Regions from separate parts of the Streptomyces sp. NPDC015661 genome, predicted to be linked through region 4. Evidence: riboswitches for the same ligand, from Rfam matches in the RefSeq annotation. Region 4 holds a riboswitch; each other region holds the start of a gene.
What was found. Region 4 has a riboswitch for cyclic di-AMP ahead of ACF07V_RS25520 (M23 family metallopeptidase). Riboswitches for the same ligand answer to the same signal wherever they lie in the genome.

Region 1 (4,792 bases), on a different contig from region 4:
CCCAGGAGCTGCTGCACCGGCACGGCGCGCTGCTCGTCGCGGACGAGGTGCAGACGGGTCTCGGCAGGACCGGCGACTTCTACGCCTACCAGCACGAGGAGGGCGTCGAGCCGGACCTGGTCTGTGTCGCCAAGGCGCTCTCCGGCGGCTATGTGCCGGTCGGCGCCACCCTCGGCAAGGACTGGATCTTCAAGAAGGTCTACTCGTCGATGGACCGGGTCCTGGTCCACTCGGCGAGCTTCGGATCGAACGCGCAGGCCATGGCCGCCGGGCTCGCCGTCCTCTCGGTCATGGAGGACGAGGGCACCGTCGCGCACGCGCGCCGGATCGGCGAGCTGCTCTCGGGCCGGCTGAGGGAGCTCGTGCCGCGGTACGAGCTGCTGCACGAGATCCGCGGGCGCGGCCTGATGATCGGGATCGAGTTCGGGCGGCCCTCCTCGCTCGGACTGCGCGGGCGCTGGACGATGCTCCAGGCGGCCCGCAAGGGTCTCTTCGCCCAGATGGTCGTCGTGCCGCTGCTCCAGCGGCACCGGATCCTCACGCAGGTCTCCGGGGACCACCTGGAAGTGATCAAGCTGATCCCGCCGCTGGTCGTCGACGAGGCGGACGTGGACCGGTTCGTCACCGCCTTCACCGAGGTCATGGACGACGCCCACGGCGGCGGCGGGCTGATGTGGGACTTCGGGAAGACGCTGGTCAAGCAGGCGATCGCACAGCGCTGACGCCTGCCACGGCGCGGGTTTTGCCTCTGAGGCAAGAAACTTGCCTCAGAGGCACGAACCTGGCGGAATGGACGCATGGACCACGTCCCCGGGGACACCTCCCCGGACCCTGTCACCCCCGACGTCCTGCCCGACGTCGCCCCCCAGCTGCGGGCCCTGCGCCGCCGCCGGGGACTCACCCTGGAGGCCGCCGCCCAGCGGGCCGGTCTCTCGCCGGCCCACCTCTCGCGCCTGGAGACCGGGAACCGGCAGCCCTCGCTGCCCATGCTGCTCGCCCTGTCCCGTATCTACGGTACGACGGTCTCCGAGCTCCTGGGGGAGACGCCCCCCGAACGCGATCCCGTCGTCCGGGCCGGCCGCTCCGAACCCGTCGAGGCCGACGGCTGGATCTACCGGCAGGCGGGCGGCGCCGGGCGCGCCCTCCAGTGCCTGCGGGTCCACGTGCCGTACGCCACCCGGGCCGACATCGTGCGCGTCCACCCCGGTGAGGAGTGGATCCACGTCCTGGAGGGGCGGGTGCGGCTCGCGCTCGGCGAGGCCGTCCATGTGCTCGACCCCGGGGACAGCGCGCACTTCGACTCGCTCACCCCGCACCGGATCGGCGCCGCCACACCCGGCGGGGCCGAGCTGCTCTTCGTACACACCCTGATGCAGAGCCCCGCCGCCGAGCTGTGCCTCGGTGACGGGACCCCGCACCGGCGCTGACGCACCAGAAAGGACCGACATGTCCGAGAAGTCCGTACCGGTCACCGGCGAGGAGCGCGGTGAAGGCAAGTTCCCCAAGGGGCTCGTGCTCCGGCTCTTCGCCTATCTGATCGCCGGCCACCTCTTCGCCGGTTTCCTCTACCTGCTCTTCGTGCTGGGCGGGCAGAACCAGTAGCCGGGGCTACGCCTCGGTGAGGAGGCGCTCCCGCAGCCGCTCGCGGGTCTGCGGGGCCAGCTTCAGGCCCTCGGTGAGGTAGCCGTCCACCGAGCCCCAGGTCGTCTCGATCGTGTCGAACGCGGCCCGCAGATACTCCACCCGCGCGTCGAAGAGCGGGCTGAGCAGCTCCATCACCTCGGGAGACATCGCGTCCGGGGAGGTGGAGCTGCGGCGCACCTTGTAGCGGCGGTGCGGGGCGTTCGACTTCACGTAGTCCGCCTCGATCGCCTCCCGCTCGACCCCGACCGCGAGCAGGGTGATCGCGATGGCGACCCCTGCCCGGTCCTTGCCGGCCGCGCAGTGCAGCAGGGCCGGGACGCTCTCCTCCGCCATGGAGTGGAGGAGACGGCTGTGCTCCTCGGTCCGCTCCAGCACGTTCTTGCGGTACGAATGGGACATTCGGGCGGCCGCCTTGCCGTCGCCGAGGATCTCCCGCAGCTGCGCGATCTCGCCGTCGCGCACCAGCTTCCAGAACTCCTTGCCGTCGGCCGGGTCGTTGAGCGGTATGTTCACGTTCCGCACGCCGGGCAGCTCGACGTCCGCGCCCTCGATCCTCCGGTCCGCCTCGTTGCGGAAGTCGAAGACGGTGTGCAGGCCCAGCGAGGCGAGGAAGGCGGCGTCGTCCTCCGTCGCGTGGGCGAGGTGGCCGCTGCGGAAGAGGCGCCCGGAGCGGACGGCGCGCCCGTCCGCCGTCGGCAGGCCGCCCACGTCCCGGAAGTTGCGGACCTCCGTCAGTTCGGGCTCGTCGGCTTCGGCGGGCGGGACCTGCGGCAGCTGCTGCGTCACGGCTGCTCCTGTTCTGTCGATCGGTTCCTGGGGCAATCATCTCGGGTGGGGGCCGGAACACGCACCCCCTCGGACGGGAATGGGTGATCTGTCCGTATTGAGCTGTTCGGTATAACCCGCCCCGTTTGCAGGGGAGATGGGGATCGGCGCGTGAGCAGCGTCATAAACGTGACGGACCGTGCCTGATCGTCTTTTCCAAATACCCCCCGGGAAAAGGAGATCGAGGGACCGTCATCCACGGAGGGTGACCGGAATTCCGGCCGGATATCACGCGATCCGCGAGCACTTGAAAAGCGTGGCTTGTTCACGCCGACCCCACTCGTCTAGCGTCGCGCTCACTCCGGTCGGACCGCCGAATCCTGCCACCGCCCGGAATCCGCACTCACCCGTACGAGGCAGGAGCGGGGGACCCAGGTAAGTACGCCGATCCCTCGAAGAAGGACGGCTCGGGGTGAAGCCGCGTGAGAACGCGGCCGGACATCTCCAGTCCGAACCCGACAGCTCACCTCGCAGGCGACGGAGAGGAATTCGCCATGCCCGCGAAGGGTAAGCACCGCCGCCCCAAGGTCAACCGCCTGACCCGTGGCATCGCCGCCGCCGGCACCGGCGGCGCCGTCGTCGCCCTCCCGCTCCTCGGAGCCACCGGCGCCCACGCCGCCGAGCAGGCCGCCCCGGCCGCCGCTCCCGCCGTCGCCCAGGTGAAGGCCGCCGTCGAGGCCGCGCCCGCCACCGCGAAGGCCGCGCCGAAGACGTACTCCGTCGTCCGGGGCGACTACCTGTCGAAGATCGCCGCCGAGCACCACCTCGCGGGCGGCTGGCAGAAGCTGTACAAGGACAACCGCCAGGTCATCGGCGAGAACCCCTCGCTGATCCTGCCCGGCATGAAGCTCACCCTCGGCGCCAAGAGCACCGCCAAGGCCACCGCGCCGAAGGCGCACAAGAGCACGCAGAGCTCCGGCAAGAACGGCGACGCCCCGCGCGCCTCCCGCAGCAGCGAGCGCTCCTCGGCCCCGGCCGCCGCGACCACCTCCTCCTCTTCGTCGTCCTCCTCGTCGGCCGGCACGACCTCCTCCTCCGGCTGGGTCGCCCCCGTCAGCGGCGGCATCGGCACCCCGTACCGCGCCGCGGGCTCCATGTGGTCCTCCGGCTACCACACCGGTGTCGACTTCATCGCCTCCACCGGCACCACCGTCGTCGCGGTCGGCCCCGGCACCGTCTACTCCGCCGGCGACGGCGGCGCGTACGGCAACCAGGTCGTCATCCAGCACGCCGACGGCACCTTCTCGCAGTACGCCCACCTCTCCTCGATCTCCGTCTCCGCCGGCCAGACGGTCACCGGCGGCCAGCAGATCGGCCTCTCCGGCGCGACCGGCAACGTCACCGGCCCGCACCTGCACTTCGAGATGCGCACCGGGCCGGAGTACGGCTCCGACATCGACCCGCTGGCCGCCCTGCGCCAGCACGGCGTGAACATCTGACGCCACGTCGCCCTCCCGAGGCCCGGCACGCAGGTGCCGGGCTTCCGGCGTATTCCGGCTTGGCGGAATCTTTATCGGTGGCATATGTCACCCTCCGTCAACCCTTCCTTACGGTCGCGTAGGTCACATCCGAAAGGGAAGGATGTGTTTCCGTGGCAGACGATTCGACATCAACAGACAAGAACGCATTCGGGTCGTACGCGGCGATCGGTGACAGCTTCACCGAGGGCGTCGGAGACCCCGGGCCCGACGGGACGTACGTCGGCTGGGCGGACCGCTTCGCGGTCCTGCTCGCCGACCAGCTGCCGGAGCACGACGACTTCCGCTACGCCAACCTGGCCGTACGCGGGCGCCTCCTCGACCAGATCGTGGCGGAACAGGTACCCCGTGCGAAGGAACTCGCCCCCGACCTGGTGACCTTCTGCGCGGGCGGCAACGACATCATCCGCCCCGGGACGGACCCGGACGACGTGGCCGAGCGCTTCGAGCGCGCCGTCGCCGACCTGACCTCCGCCGTCGGCACCGTCATGGTGACCACCGGCTTCGACACCCGCGACGTGACCCTGCTCAAGCACCTGCGCGGCAAGATCGCCACCTACAACGGACACGTCCGGGCCATCGCGGACCGCTACGACTGCCCGGTCCTCGACCTCTGGTCGCTCAAGTCCGTCCAGGACCGGCGCGCCTGGGACGACGACCGGCTGCACCTCTCGCCCGAGGGACACACCCGCGTCGCCCTGCGCGCCGCCCAGGTCCTCGGCATGCCGGTGCCCGCCGACCCGGACCAGCCCTGGCCGCCGGTCCCGCCGCGCGGCACGCTCGAAGTGCGCCGCGACGACATCCACTGGGCCAGGGAGTACCTGGTGCCGTGGATCGGGCGCCGG
Region 2 (4,792 bases), on a different contig from region 4:
CAGCGGGGGCAGTTCCGTACGGTTCTCGCCCACCGGACCTTCTGGCTGTTCTCGCTCGCCATGACCGGCTCGTACGTGCTGTCCTTCCAGGTCTATCTGGCGCTGCCCCTCGCGGCGGGCGGCACGGGCGCGACGACCGCGCTGTTCGCCGTCTCGGCGCTCGTCGCGCTCGCCGGGCAGCTGCGGATCACGGCCTGGTGCCGGCGCCGCCTCAGCCGGGAGCGGTGTCTCGTCCTCGGGCTCGCCCTGATGGGCGGGGCGTTCCTGGTCCCGGCCGTCCTGGGGCGCGGCCTGGTGGGGCTGCTGCTGTGCGCGGCGGTCCTGGCCGTCGCGAACGCGGTGCTCTACCCGTACGAGATGGACACCGTGGTCGCGCTGTCCCGGGGCCGCTGGGTGGCCACCCATTACGGGCTCTACAACACCGTGTGCGGGGTCGGGATCACCCTCGGGAACCTGGGGACGGGCGCACTCCTCGACGTCACCGGCTGGTCGGCGCTGCCGTGGCTGGTGCTGTGCGCGGTGGGCCTGGTGTGCGCGGCGGCGATGGCGCTGCTCGGCCGGAGTGGGCGGCTGGACGCCGACTGAGGCCGTCGGGGGTGGGGCGGCCGGCCGCCCCCGTACGCCACTCGGCCCCGTGGGAGTCGCCGCCCCGTCCGGCGGCGGCCACCCTGGGAGGGCGCGGTGCGGACCGCGGCCGGTCGGACCGGGCAGGAGAGCACAGGTGGGGCACCCCCTAGGAGCGGCGGGCGGAGGGCGGCGGGGCGGTGAGAGCGGCCGCCCCGCGTACGGCGGCGCCCGGCGGTTCATCCGCGCGCTGCCCCCGCTGGTCATCCTGGGCGGTGTCGTCTTCGACCTGGCGACACCGCCCGAGTACACGGCGGCGCCGCTCTTCTCCGCCGCCCCGCTGATCGCCGCACCCTTCTTCTCCCTGCTGACCACCCTGCTCACCGGGATCGCCGCCGTCCTCGCCTCGATCGGGCTGCACGTCTACAACGGCACCGTCGACGAGATCCCCGCCCTCACCGAGACCCTGACCGTCGTCACCGTCTCCGCGCTCGCGCTCCTCATCAACCGGGTCGTGCGCCGCAGCGGCGAGCGGCTCGCCTCGGCGCGGGTCATCGCGGAGACCGCGCAGAAGGCGGTGCTGCCGATGCCCGCCGAGCGGATCGGCGGGCTGCAGTGCGCGGCGCGGTACGAGGCGGCGCAGGCCGACGCGTTCATCGGCGGGGACCTCTTCGCCGTCCAGGACACCCCGCACGGGGTGCGGCTCGTGGTCGGGGACGTCCGGGGCAAGGGGATGGACGCCGTGGAGGCCGTCGCCGTCGTCATCGGGGCCTTCCGGGAGGCGGCGGAGCAGGAGCGGACCCTGGAGGGCGTGGCGCAGCGGCTCGAACGGGCGCTGGCCCGGGAGGGCACCCGCCGGGACGGGCTCGACGCCTTCGAGGGGTTCACCACGGCGGTGCTCGCCGAGATCCCGCGCTCCGACGGAGCCGGGACCTTCGACGGCTTCGTCCGGGTCGTCAACCGCGGGCACCCGCCTCCGCTGATGCTGCACGCGGACGGGCGGCTGGAGTCCCTGGAGCCGGGCGAGGCGGCGCTGCCGCTCGGGATGGGCGACCTGGCGCCGTGGCCGGACCGGGCCGAGGGACGGCCGTTCCCGCCGGGCGCGACGCTGCTCTTCTACACGGACGGCCTCTCGGAGGCGCGGAACGCGCAGGGCGTCTTCTACGATCCGGCCGCGCGGCTGGCCGGGCGGATCTTCCCGGGGCCCGAGGAGCTGCTCGACGCGCTCGTGGACGACGTACGGCTGCACACGGGCGGCGGGGCGACCGACGACATGGCGCTGCTCGCGGTGAGCCGCCCGGCGACGGGGCAGCCCGAGCGGCGCCGGACGATGCCGGTGGTGCCGCCGGACGGGTCCGGTCACCAGGCGTAGTCGAAGGGTGTCACTGCGATAACAATTGACATAACGTCAGATCGCGAGTGTTTGACGGGCTCGCTCTGAAGGGGGGTCAAGTCGGGCCATTACCTCTCAATTCAACGAATGATCAAGGGCAACGGCTTGGAATCGGGACCCCCTGTCTATTAACGTTCGATAACGCAGCGCGGTCGTCCCAGCCGTCGCAAGAGGCGGCACCGTGCGCACGCGCCGAATCCTGAAAAGGAACCGGGGAACCACCACTTGGGGTGAATCGGGCCCCTTCGCACTCGTGCGAGCGTGCCCGTAGGAGACCTTCCCGCTCCGAACCCGTCAGCTAACCCGGTAGGCGAGACGGAAGGAAAGGAGCGCGCCCCCGTGGCGTCCAACACCCCCGCACCCGAAGCCCCCTTCGATGCCTTCGGTGGTGGTGCGGGTCCCGCCGCCCCGGGCACCGAGTGGAACCCCACCGAGGGCTCCCTGCGCGCCGAGAGCCGCTCCGGCGGCCGGCACCGGGTCGTCAAGCAGCGCTCCAACTTCGCCCGCTCCTCCACCGTCCTCGGCGTCGGCGTGATCGCCGCCGTCGGCGCGGGCGGCCTCGCCACCGCGCAGGAGAAGCCCCCGGTGGCGATATCGCTGCCGGACCTCCCCGACCTTGACCTGCCGGACGCCCACGACCTCCCCGGCGTCGGCGACCTCCTCCCCGAGGAGAGCGCGCCCGTCAGCGCGGACCGCGCCAACCCGAACCCGCTCACCTCCGCCACGTACACCACCGCGGCCGACGAGGGCACCGAGCAGGCCGCCGCCCCCGCCGCGGGCGAGGCCCTGCGGGCCCGCATCCTCCAGCAGGCCGAGCAGCAGCAGGCCTCCGCCGACGCCGCCGAGCTCGCCGCCGCGGAGAAGGCGGCCGCCGAGAAGGCCGCCGCGGAGGCCGCGGCCAAGGAAGCGGCCGCGGAGAAGGCGGCCGCCGACGCGAAGGCGAAGGCCGAGGCGGAAGCCAAGGCGAAGGCCGAGGCGGAGGCCAGGGCGAAGGCGGAAGCGGCGGCCGAGGCCGAGCGCCTCGCCCAGCTCGCCGCCAGCTACTCGCTGCCCGTCTCCTCGTACACCCTCACCGCCACCTACATGCAGGCCGGCTCGATGTGGTCCTCCGGCTACCACACCGGCCTCGACTTCGCCGCCCCCACGGGCACCCCGCTCAAGGCGGTCCACGGCGCCACCGTCAAGTCGGCCGGCTGGTCCGGCTCCTACGGCTACCGGATCGTCCTGGAGCTGGAGGACGGCACCGAGGTCTGGTACTGCCACCTCTCGTCCATGCTGGTCAGCGCCGGCCAGACCGTGAGCACCGGCGAGACCATCGGCCGCGTCGGCGCCACCGGCAACGTCACCGGCGCCCACCTCCACATGGAGGTCCACACCGCCGGCGGCGACGGCATCGACCCGGCGGCCTGGCTCCGCTCCAAGGGCCTCAGCCTCTGAGGCACCCGCACGGAATAGGCCCAGCGGCGGGCGTGGTTGATCCACGCATGACTTCTCTCCGCACGCTGGGCGACTCCGACCTGCACGTCTTCCCCGTGGCCCTGGGCGGCAACGTCTTCGGCTGGACCGCCGACGAGGCCGAGTCCTTCGCCGTCCTCGACGCCTACGCCGCCGCGGGCGGCAACTTCGTCGACTCCGCCGACGTCTACTCCGCGTGGGCCGAGGGCAACGAGGGCGGCGAGTCCGAGACCGTCATCGGCCGCTGGCTCGCCTCCCGGGGCAACCGCTCCGACATCGTCGTCGCCACCAAGGTCGGCGCCCACCCCCGCTTCAAGGGCCTCTCCGCCCCCACCATCAAGGCGGGCGCGGAGGAGTCCCTGCGCCGCCTCGGCACCGACCACATCGACATGTACTACACGCACTTCGACGACGAGTCCGTCCCGGTCGAGGAGATCGTCACCGCCCTCGACCAGCTGGTGAAGGACGGCAAGGTGCGGGCCGTCGCCGCCTCCAACATCTCCCCGGAGCGGCTGCGCGCCTCCCTCGACTTCGCCGAGGCCGAGGGCCTCACCCGCTACGTCGCCCTCCAGCCGCACTACAACCTGGTCTCCCGCGACACCTACGAGGGCCCGCTCCTGGAGACCGTCGAGCAGGCCGGGCTCGCGGCCGTCCCGTACTACGGGCTCGCGGCCGGCTTCCTCACCGGCAAGTACCGCCCCGGTGCCGACATCGACAGCGTCCGTGCCGCGGGCGCCGCCAAGCACCTGGACACCGAGCGCGGCCGGGCCGTCCTCTCCGCCCTCGACACCGTCGCCGAGGCGCACGAGGCGGAGCTCGCCACCGTCGCCCTCGCCTGGCTCGCCGCCCGGCCGACCGTCGCCGCGCCGATCGCCTCGGCCCGCACGGTCGAACAGCTCCCGGCCCTCGTCGCGGCGGCCGACCTGAAGCTGACGGAGGCCGAGCTGAAGCTGCTGACCGAGGCCTCGGAGGCCTAGAACCCATCCGGCCCTGACCCGCCGGACAGCCCCTAACTCCGGTACGGGTTGTAGCCGTCGTAGTCCAGGTACTGCGGCGGCGCCCAGGCCCGGCCCGTCGCCCGCGCCGCGTACGTGAGGGCCGGGGAGGCGACCGCGCGGCGCTGCCAGAGGTGGTGCAGCAGCTCCTGCTCCCGGGCCGGGAAGTCGGGTCCCGCCGTGCCGCGCCGGGCCCGGTCCCGCAGGAACGCCAGGGTCGTCGCGAAGGACTCGTACTCGCCGACCGTCCGCGCGGCCGGCCCGCCGTACGTGCGGGCGGCGAACGAGCGGGCCATCTGCCGGGCGCGCATCGAGGACAGCGCGAGCGGCTCGGTGGGGGCGAGCCAGCCGGCCGCGGCGTACGCCGGGAGCTCCCCGGATATCG
Region 3 (4,792 bases), on a different contig from region 4:
AGATCGACGGCTCCAGCAAGGACGGGGGCGACGAGTCGGGCCTCACCTGGGAGTCGTACGCCGAGGCGCTCCAGCGCGCCGGGGTGAGCTGGAAGGTCTACCAGAACGCCCAGGACAACTACGGCGACAACGGTCTCGCGTACTTCAAGAAGTTCACCGACGCACGGCCCGGGGACCCGCTGTACGACCGGGGCATGGGCTCGGTCCCGAAGGTGACCGGCTCGACCCCGGACGACATCGCCGCGGCGATCCGCGCCGACGTCGTCGCGGGCACCCTCCCGCAGGTGTCCTGGGTGGTCGCGAGCGAGGCCTTCTCCGAGCACCCGTACGCCCCTCCGGGGGACGGCGCCCACTTCGTCGACCTCGTCTACCGCGCGCTGGCGGCGAACGCCGAGGTGTTCGACTCCACGGTGCTGTTCCTCAACTACGACGAGAACGACGGCTTCTTCGACCACGTGCCGCCGCCGGTCGCCCCTCCGGGCACCCCGGGCGAGTACCTCGACGGCGTGCCGATCGGTCTGGGCTTCCGCGTCCCGATGATTGTCATGTCCCCGTGGACCCGGGGCGGCTGGGTGAGCTCCGAGGTCTTCGACCACACCTCGGTGCTGCGCTTCATGGAGACCTGGACGACGGCGCTCGGCACCCCGGCCACCTGCCCCAACATCAGCGACTGGCGGCGGAAGGTGACGGGCGATCTGACCGGCGTCTTCGACTTCGCCCACCCGGTGTACGGAGTGCCCGCCGGCCTCCCCTCGACGGCGAAGGTCATCGGGCAGGCCACCTGCGGCCCGCTGCCGAATCCGGCGCCCCAGAACAACGCGCTGCCCGCCCAGGAGTCCGGCACCCGTCCGGCGCGCGCGCTGCCGTACCAGGTGAACGGCAACCTCGATCGCTTCGAGTTCGGCGCCGCGGGCAAGATCCTGGCCTGGTTCTCGATGACCAACCAGGGCACGGAGGCCAAGCGCTCCGCGCACTTCTCGATCCACCCGCACCAGTACCGGGACACGGCCGCCTGGCAGTACACCGTCGACCCGGGCGGCACGGCCACCGACTACTTCAACATCGGACTCGGCTCGGGCTCGGGGAAGTACGACATCTCGATGATGGGCCCCAACCGCTTCCTGCGCCGGTTCATCGGGGACGCGTCCAAGGCGGGCAAGGCCGTCGAGGTGGCCGCCCGCTTCGCGCCCGAGGCGGGGACGGGCAAGACGGCCCTGTGGTTCAGGATGACGAACACCTCGGCCGGTCCCGTCACCTTCACGATCCGTTCGAACGCCTACCGCTCCGACGGCCCGTGGACGTACACGGTGCCGGCGAACTCCAGCCGCGAGGACTTCTTCAACGCGGTGGCGTACAACGGCGGCTGGTACGACTTCACGATCTCCGCCGACATCGACGGAACCTGGTCGCGCCGGTACACCGGGCACATCGAGACCGGCGCCGCGAGCGTCAGCGGCTGATCCCGCCCCGGGATCCGGGCGGCGGCCGTGCGGTCGCCGTCCGGATCCCGGGCGTGCCGTCAGCGGCCGGCGAGCGCGGCGCGGCGGACCGTGGCGTCGAGGAGGGCGACCGCGTCGGCGGCCGTACGGCCGGGGGCCCGGTTCCACGGCCCGATCAGCTCCTGCCATCCCCGCGAGCGCAACTCGGTCATGATCCAGGCGGCCGCCTCGTTCATGGTGTCCGCGCCGCCGTAGCCGAGCCGGTGGGCTGCGAGCAGGGCCCCACAGACGCACCGTGCGCCGCGCACGTCCCGCAGCTTGTACGGGGCGTTCTGCCAGCCCCACTCCGTCAGCACCAGGCGCGCGTAGCCGAGGTGGACCGAGGGGCGCAGCTCGGGCTGTCCGATGCGGCGCCAGGCGTGCAGCCGGTCCGGCAGTACGGCTCCGAGGCGCCCCGGGAGCCGGCGCTCGACGGGCAGCGCCGGCGGCAGGGCGGCGAGCGCGTCGGCGACGAGCCGGTCCACGGGCACACTGAGCAGCTCCCGCCAGCCCTCCTCCGCGGGTGGCGAGGGCTCCGGGGCGTTCCAGTCCGTGACGATCCGCTGCCAGGTGGCGCTCTCGAAGAGGGCGGCCGCCTCGCGGTCGAGGGCGTCGGGGCTGAGCTGGGAGGTGGAAGGCGGCATGGGGGTGGCTCCTGGGTCGACTCCCTCCATCTTTCAAGACGAATGTCGGTTTTGCGACTTTTGCTCCCACTCGGAGAGTCGCCGGGAGGAACACGCCCCATCGCGGGGATTCCCCCCCTAATTACCCACCCCGGAATTACACCCCAAATTCGGACATTGCACTCCGGGTGATGCGACTCACTCGGGCAACCCGGTCGCCCGGCGACTCCTTCCCCCACCCCGTACCGGACAAGGAAGTTCGGCACCCCGGGGACGGCATCGATCTTGAATTCACCGAATTCATTGATCCATTTAACGGCACACGGCAACCACTCCCCTTGTTATCCGTCGCATTACTGGCCTACGGTCACCTCCATTCGAGCGGAACGCCCAATCCTGCCGCCGCTCGCTAAACCTCCCTTTTCACCCGACGGCAGGAGCGGGGGACCCACGAATACGCCGGTCCGGATTCCGGAACGGCTCGGGGTGAAGCCGCGTGCGCGCGGCCGGACAGCTCCCGTCCGAACCCGACAGCTCACCCCGCAGGCGCCGGAGAGGAAACCGTCATGCCTGCTCACGGTAAGCACCGCCGCCCCCGCCGCGTCCGCGTCTCGCGCGGCCTCGCCCTGGTCGGCACCGGTGGCGCCGCCCTGACCCTGCCGCTCATCGCCCCGGCCGTCGCCGGCGCGGCGCCCGTCTCCGGCGCCCCGCAGATCGCCGCCCAGTCTTTCGCCGCCCCCGCCGCGCCGGTCGCGGCCAAGGCGCCCGCCGCCCCGGCCGCCGCGCACACGTACACCGTCGTGAGCGGCGACTCGCTTTCCCTGATCGCCCACAAGAAGGGAATTCAGGGCGGCTGGAAGAGCCTTTACCGTGTCAACAAGAGCGTCGTGGGTGACAATCCGTCACTCATTCGCCCCGGTCTCGAACTGACGATTCGTCGGGATTCCGCGAAGGCAGCCCCCGCGAAGGCGAAGAAGTCCGCCACGACGGAGCGCGCGAGCCGCTCCGCGCACCGGTCGGCCACCCCCGCCGTCGCCACCGGTGCGGGCGCCTCGGCCGCCGCGGCCGCCCCGGCCGCCGTCAAGGCGGCCCCGGTCGCCGCCACCAACTACGCCGACAACCTCGACGGCTGGATCCGGGAGTCGCTGGCCATCATGGGCCAGCACGGCATCCCCGGCTCCTACGACGGGATCCTCCGCAACGTCATGCGCGAGTCCTCCGGCAACCCCCAGGCCATCAACCTCTGGGACTCCAACGCCGTCGCCGGCACCCCGTCGAAGGGCCTGCTCCAGGTCATCGAGCCGACCTTCCTCGCCTACCACGTGCCCGGCACGTCCATGGACCTGTTCGACCCGGTCGCCAACATCACCGCCGCCTGCAACTACGCGGCCGACCGCTACGGCTCCATCGACAACGTCAACTCGGCGTACTGACCGCCTGCCGCCGGAAGTGCTCCTGGAACCAGGAGGTGGCGAGGTCCGCCACCTCCTCCAGGGCACCCGGCTCCTCGAAGAGGTGACCGGCGCCGCCCACGACGGAGAGCCGGTTCTCACAGCGCAGCAGGGCCAGGGCCCGCCGGTTGAGGTCCAGGACCAGCGCGTCCGCGCCGCCCACCACCAGCAGCGTCGGGGCACGCACCCGGGCCAGGTGCTCGGCGGCGAGGTCCGGCCGGCCGCCGCGTGACACGACGGCGCTCACCGGGGACGCGGGATCGCCCGCCGCCCACAGCGCCGCGGCCGCGCCCGTGCTGGCGCCGAAGTACCCGAACGGGAGTCCCGTGCTCTCGGGCCTCGCGGCCAGCCACTCCGTGGCCCCGGCGAGCCTTCCGGCCAGGAGCGGGGTGTCGAAGACATGCGCCCGGTCGGTCGCCTCCGACTCGGTCAGCAGGTCGAAGAGCAGCGTCCCCAGGCCCGCCCGGTTGAGCGCCGCGGCGACGGCCCGGTTCCGCGGGCTGTGGCGGCTGCTGCCGCTGCCGTGGGCGAACAGGACGATGCCGCCCGCGTCCTCGGGCACCGCCAGGCGCCCACTCAGGGTGACCCCGCCGACCGGGATCCTCACGTCCGTGTCCCGCACGACGGGGGCCCGCGTGGCCCTGTTCCGCTCCAGGCAGGCGATCACCTCGGCGTCCGGGGTCTGCGAGAAGTCCCGGTAGAACTGCCCGATCGCGAAGAACAGCTCCGGCGCGTGCACGCTGACGGTCTCGTCGGCCTCGCCACCGAGGCGGGCCGTCCAGCCACGCGGCGCCACCGGGACCGCGAGGACGATCCGGGCCGCGCCCCGGGCCCGTACCACCCGGCAGGCCGCCAGCGCCGTGGCCCCGGTGGCCAGCCCGTCGTCGACCACGACGACCGTCCGCCCTTCGAGGGGCACCGACGGCCGGCTCCCCCGGTAACGCAGGGAGCGCTGCTCCAGCTCGGCGTGCTCCCGCTCCTCCACGGCGGCGAGATCGCGCTCTCCCACCCGGGTCTCCAGGAGCACCCGCTCGTTGAGCACCCGCACACCGCCCTCCCCCAGCGCCCCCATCGCGAGCTCCGGCTGGTGCGGCACCCCGAGCTTCCGGACGAGACAGATGTCGAGCGGCGCGTCGAGGGCGTCGGCGACCTCCGCCGCCACCGGGACGCCACCCCGTGGAAGCCCGAGGACCACGACGTCATGGCCCTTGAGGTGATCGAGGAGAGCGGCCAGCTGCCG
Region 4 (4,792 bases):
GCCGGTGGTTCCGCCGCTTCCGACTGCTCCGACGCGCTCTGCATGGGGTCAGCCTACGACCGCGACACGACAGCGGCACCGGTCGCGGGGCAGCTGCGCGGGACGCAAGGTGTTGCAAGCTGGGGAGGGCCGACGGACGGTCCGGTCCGGGCCCAAGTGTGGTCCTTCCCGGGCCGAAGGTCGGCGTGAGCACCGCGCAACCCGTGAGAGACTGGTCTAGACAACCCGCTTGAGACTTGAAGGGCAACACCATGGCTGAGCGCCGCGTCAACGTCGGCTGGGCCGAGGGCCTGCACGCCCGCCCCGCGTCCATCTTCGTCCGTGCCGCCACGGCCTCCGGCGTGCCGGTGACGATCGCCAAGTCCGACGGCACCCCCGTGAACGCCGCCTCCATGCTCGCGGTGCTCGGCCTGGGCGCGCAGGGCGGCGAGGAGATCGTCCTCGCGTCGGAGGCCGACGGCGCCGAGGCCGCCCTCGACCGCCTGGCGAAGCTCGTCGCCGAGGGCCTGGACGAGCTCCCCGAGACCGTCTGACCCCGGTCCCCCTACGGTGAATGGCCGTGGCCGCCGAAAATTCCGGCGGCCACGGCCATTCGCATGACCGGGCCCACTTCCGGGCCTACTTCCGGGCCTACTTCCAGACCCACTTCACGACCCATTTCCGGACCCATTTCGGGGCAGCACAAACACCCCGGCCGAATGCCTATTCTTTGTATACGGTGTGCGTGTTAATTCCGGGCACTCGCCGTGTTGACGGCATGTTGCGAAACCCTCACACGGCCGCGCCCCGGGATTTTGAGCCGGTGCAGCGACAGCGAACGCTCCGCGTGCAGCGCGGTCAGCGACCTCGCCCGCTCGGCGTCGCCCCGCGCCACGGCGTCCACGATCGCGCCGTGCTCGGCCCAGGCCTCCACCGGCTGGGCCGGCTGGTCCACCACGTGCGTCCAGGCGATCTTGTGCCGCAGCTGGGTGAGCAGCGCCGTCAGGGCCGGGCTTCCGGAGGCCTGGGCGAGGGTCTCGTGGAACCAGCCGCCCAGCGAGCGCAGATCCTCGCCCTGCCCGCGCCTGGCCCGCTCCTGCCCCAGCCTGACCAGGCCGCGCAGCACCTTGAGGTGCGCCTCGGTGCGCCGCTGCGCGGCCCGCGCGGCCCCCAGCGGTTCCAGCAGCGCCCGCATGTCCAGCAGATCGGCCGCCTCCTGCTCGGTCGGCTCGGCGACATGGGCGCCCGCGTGGCGCCGGGTGACGACGAAGCCCTCCGATTCCAGGGTGCGCAGCGCCTCACGGACCGGGACGCGGGAGACCCCGTACCGCCGGGCGAGCTGCTCCTCGGTCAGCCGGCTGCCCCGCTCGAACACGCCGGAGACGATGTCGTCCCGGATCGCCGTGCATACCGAGTGCGCGGGAATGCGCATGTCCGACCTCCGCCTTGGTCCGCGCGAGTCAATTCCTTCGGCGCCTGTTCTGCGCCCGATCTGCGACTCTATTGCAGCGCGCCGGAATTTCCGATGCCCCAGCGGAATCCATGGATATCTTTTGGCCAGCGAAAAGCCCCGGCTCAGTACGAGCCGGGGCTTTTGCGACGCGGTGCGCGGCGGGGTCGGGTCAGACCTGGACGCCGCGGGCGCGGAGGTACGTGAGGGGGTTGATGTCCGAGCCGTACTCGGGGCTCGTGCGCGCCTCGAAGTGGAGGTGGGGGCCGGTGGAGTTGCCGCTCGAGCCCGAGACGCCTATCTGCTGGCCCGGCTCGACGGTCTGGCCGACATAGACCCCGATGGAGGAGAGGTGGCCGTACTGGGTGTACGTGCCGTCGTTCATCCGGATCACGATGTTGTTGCCGTACGCCCCGCCCCAGCCGGCCTCGACGACGGTGCCGGAGCCGACGGAGACCACCCGGGTGCCGTAGGCGGCGTGGAAGTCGATGCCGGAGTGGCTGCCGGAGGACCAGAGCGAGCCGCCGGTCTTGTAGCCGGTGGAGACGTACGAGCCGGCGACGGGGAGCTGGAAGGAGGCCAGGCGGCGGCGCTCGGCCTCGCGGGCGGCGCGCTCGCGCTCCAGGCGGATCTCCTTGGCGCGGGCCTCGGCCTTGCGCTTCGCCTCGGCCTTGGCCTTCGCCTTGGCGATGGCCTCGTCGGCCTCCTGCTCCTGGGCGGCGGCCTGGGCGTTGATCGGGTCGACGAGGGAGTCCTCGGTGATCACCTGGGTGAGGCCGGTGTCCTCGACGGAGCGGTTGTCCGTGTCGGCGGCGAGCGCCGGGGAGGCGAGGGTTCCGATGACGCCGGTGGTGGCGAGGGTCGCGACGCCGGCGATGCCCACGCTGCGGCGCGCCATCCGGCTCGGACCACGATGCTTCCCGGTGGCACGGGTGAACGCCATGTAGAGGCTGATCCTTTCCTTCCTTCTCGCCTACCGGGTTAGCTGACGGGTTCGGAGCAGGAAGGTCTCCTACGAGCCCCTCCGTCGAGACGAAGGCGCCCGATTCACCCCAGGGACTACATGTGGGTCCCCGGCTCCCCAGGCTCGCGCCTGACGGGGACTCGGCGATGACTGTCCGATGCCGCGGATGCGGCACGTGCAACTGACGGACAGCCGGACCGACGCTATGCGGATCGTCTTTCAATCACCAACCAGACACGCCTTTTGTAAGACATGCCACAGGGCAAATGATCATCCTTGATTGCAATACGGACAAAGCGGAGGACCCCGACGAACTAGGTCGTCGGGGTCCTCCTGTTGTCGCCTCGGGCCTGAATCAGCCCGTCACGACGGTCACTTCACCGATGCCGAGGGCGCGCACCGGCTCCGCGATCTGCGCCGCGTCACCGACGAGCACGGTGACAAGACGGTCCACCGGGAAGGCGCTGACCACGGCGGCCGTCGCCTCGACCGTGCCGGTCTCGGCCAGGCGCGCGTACAACTGGGCCTGGAAGTCGTCCGGGAGGTGCTGCTCCACCTGGTCGGCGAGCGTCCCGGCGACGGAGGCAGCCGTCTCGTACTTGAGCGGCGCCACGCCCACCAGGTTCTGCACGGCCGTCTCGCGCTCGGCGTCGGTGAGGCCCTCGGCGGCGAGGGTGCGCAGCACCTTCCACAGGTCCTCAAGTGCCGGGCCGGTGTTGGGGGTGTCGACGGATCCGCTGATGGCGAGCATCGCGGCGCCGTTCCCCCCGGCGTCCGAGCGGAGCACCTGACCGAAGGCGCGCACGCCGTACGTGTAGCCCTTCTCCTCGCGCAGGACCCGGTCCAGACGCGAGGTCAGCGTGCCGCCGAGGCAGTACGTGCCGAGGACCTGGGCCGGCCAGACGCGGTCGTGCCGGTCGGCGCCGATCCGGCCGATGAGCAGCTGCGTCTGCACGGCGCCGGGACGGTCCACGATGACGACCCGTCCGGTGTCGTCGGCGGTGATCGGCGGCATCGGGAGCGGCTCGGCCGGCTCACCGGTCCAGGCGCCCAGCGTCTCGGCGAGGACCTTGTCGAGGTCGACGCCCGTCAGGTCGCCGACGACCACGGCGGTGGCCGTGCCGGGCCGCACGTGCGCCTCGAAGAAGGCGCGGACGGCGGCGGCGTCGATCGCGGCGACGGTCTCCTCGGTGCCCTGGCGCGGCCGGGACATCCGGGACTCGGCCGGGAACAGCTCCTTGGAGAGCTGCTTGGCGGCGCGGCGGGCCGGGTTGGCCGTCTCGTGCGGGATCTCGTCGAGGCGGTTGCGCACCAGCCGCTCGACCTCGGTGTCGAGGAACGCCGGGGCGATCAGGGCCTCGGAGAGCAGGCCGAGCGCCTTGGGCAGCCGGGAGACCGGGACCTCCAGGGAGACCCGTACGCCCGGGTGGTCGGCGTGCGCGTCGAGCGTGGCGCCGCAGCGCTCCAGCTCGGCCGCGAACTCCTCGGCGCTGTGCTCGCCGGTGCCCTCGGAGAGCGCGCGGGCCATGATGGTCGCCACACCGTCGAGCCCGGCGGGCTCGGCGTCCAGCGGGGCGGGCAGGAAGATCTCCACCGCGACGACCTGCTGGCCGGGGCGGTGGCTGGTGAGCACGGTCAGACCGTTGTCCAGCTTCCCCCGGTCGGGGGCCGGGAAGGCCCACGGCTTCGCGGTGCCCGGCCGGGGCTGCGGGTGGAAGTCCATGCTCGTCAAAGACACGGCGGCGTCGGTCACTGGTCCGCTCCCTCTTCGTCATCGCCGTCGGCGTGGTCGCTCTGCTCGGTCGCCAGGGGCTCGTAGACGAGCACCGCGCGGTTGTCGGGGCGCAGCTTGGCCGCGGCGACCGCCTGCACCTCCTCGGCGGTGATGTCCAGGACGCGGTCGACGGCGGTCAGGGCGAGCTGCGGGTCGCCGAACAGCACGGCGAACCGGCACAGTTCGTCCGCGCGGCCCGCGACGGTGCCGAGCCGGTCCAGCCACTCGCGCTCCAACTGGGCCTGCGCGCGCTCCATCTCCTCGGGCGTGGGGCCCTCGGCGGCGAACCGGGCGAGCTCCTCGTCGACGGCCGCCTCGATCTGCGGGACCTCGACGCCTCCGGACGTCTTGACGTCCAGCCAGCCGAGCGAGGGCGCCCCGGCGAGCCGCAGCAGGCCGAAGCCGGCGGCGACGGCCGTGCGGTCGCGGCGGACCAGACGGTTGTGCAGGCGGGAGGACTCCCCGCCGCCCAGGACCGTCAGGGCCAGGTCGGCGGCGTCGCACGCGCGCGTGCCGTCGTGCGGCAGCCGGTAGGCGGCCATCAGCGCGCGGGCCGGGACCTCCTCCTCGATCACCTCGCGCAGCTGCTCGCCGATGACCTCGGGCAGGTCGCCGGGGCGCGGCT

Region 1: linked by a shared signal. The riboswitch ahead of ACF07V_RS20755 (peptidoglycan DD-metalloendopeptidase family protein) and the one ahead of ACF07V_RS25520 (M23 family metallopeptidase) in region 4 are both predicted to bind cyclic di-AMP.
Region 2: linked by a shared signal. The riboswitch ahead of ACF07V_RS33595 (M23 family metallopeptidase) and the one ahead of ACF07V_RS25520 (M23 family metallopeptidase) in region 4 are both predicted to bind cyclic di-AMP.
Region 3: linked by a shared signal. The riboswitch ahead of ACF07V_RS05035 (transglycosylase SLT domain-containing protein) and the one ahead of ACF07V_RS25520 (M23 family metallopeptidase) in region 4 are both predicted to bind cyclic di-AMP.

What each region holds. Positions count from the first base shown of each region.
Region 1 covers NZ_JBIBST010000007.1:297,754-302,545, reverse strand. Annotated here, with positions in the region: gene ACF07V_RS20775 (aspartate aminotransferase family protein) at 1-722, shown strand, start outside; gene ACF07V_RS20770 (helix-turn-helix domain-containing protein) at 798-1,427, shown strand; gene ACF07V_RS20765 (DUF6126 family protein) at 1,447-1,602, shown strand; gene ACF07V_RS20760 (tyrosine-protein phosphatase) at 1,609-2,430, opposite strand; cyclic di-AMP (ydaO/yuaA leader) riboswitch at 2,787-2,959, shown strand; gene ACF07V_RS20755 (peptidoglycan DD-metalloendopeptidase family protein) at 2,964-3,908, shown strand; gene ACF07V_RS20750 (SGNH/GDSL hydrolase family protein) at 4,061-4,792, shown strand, end outside.
Region 2 covers NZ_JBIBST010000016.1:20,241-25,032, reverse strand. Annotated here, with positions in the region: gene ACF07V_RS33605 (MFS transporter) at 1-585, shown strand, start outside; gene ACF07V_RS33600 (PP2C family protein-serine/threonine phosphatase) at 722-1,936, shown strand; cyclic di-AMP (ydaO/yuaA leader) riboswitch at 2,138-2,285, shown strand; gene ACF07V_RS33595 (M23 family metallopeptidase) at 2,297-3,394, shown strand; gene ACF07V_RS33590 (aldo/keto reductase) at 3,442-4,389, shown strand; gene ACF07V_RS33585 (PrsW family intramembrane metalloprotease) at 4,422-4,792, opposite strand, start outside.
Region 3 covers NZ_JBIBST010000002.1:117,589-122,380, forward strand. Annotated here, with positions in the region: gene ACF07V_RS05025 (phosphocholine-specific phospholipase C) at 1-1,460, shown strand, start outside; gene ACF07V_RS05030 (hypothetical protein) at 1,520-2,122, opposite strand; cyclic di-AMP (ydaO/yuaA leader) riboswitch at 2,499-2,663, shown strand; gene ACF07V_RS05035 (transglycosylase SLT domain-containing protein) at 2,668-3,534, shown strand; gene ACF07V_RS05040 (phosphoribosyltransferase family protein) at 3,518-4,792, opposite strand, start outside.
Region 4 covers NZ_JBIBST010000009.1:284,767-289,558, forward strand. Annotated here, with positions in the region: gene ACF07V_RS25505 (GNAT family N-acetyltransferase) at 1-44, opposite strand, end outside; gene ACF07V_RS25510 (HPr family phosphocarrier protein) at 252-533, shown strand; gene ACF07V_RS25515 (GntR family transcriptional regulator) at 728-1,411, opposite strand; gene ACF07V_RS25520 (M23 family metallopeptidase) at 1,602-2,372, opposite strand; cyclic di-AMP (ydaO/yuaA leader) riboswitch at 2,385-2,549, opposite strand; gene ACF07V_RS25525 (M16 family metallopeptidase) at 2,749-4,146, opposite strand; gene ACF07V_RS25530 (M16 family metallopeptidase) at 4,143-4,792, opposite strand, start outside.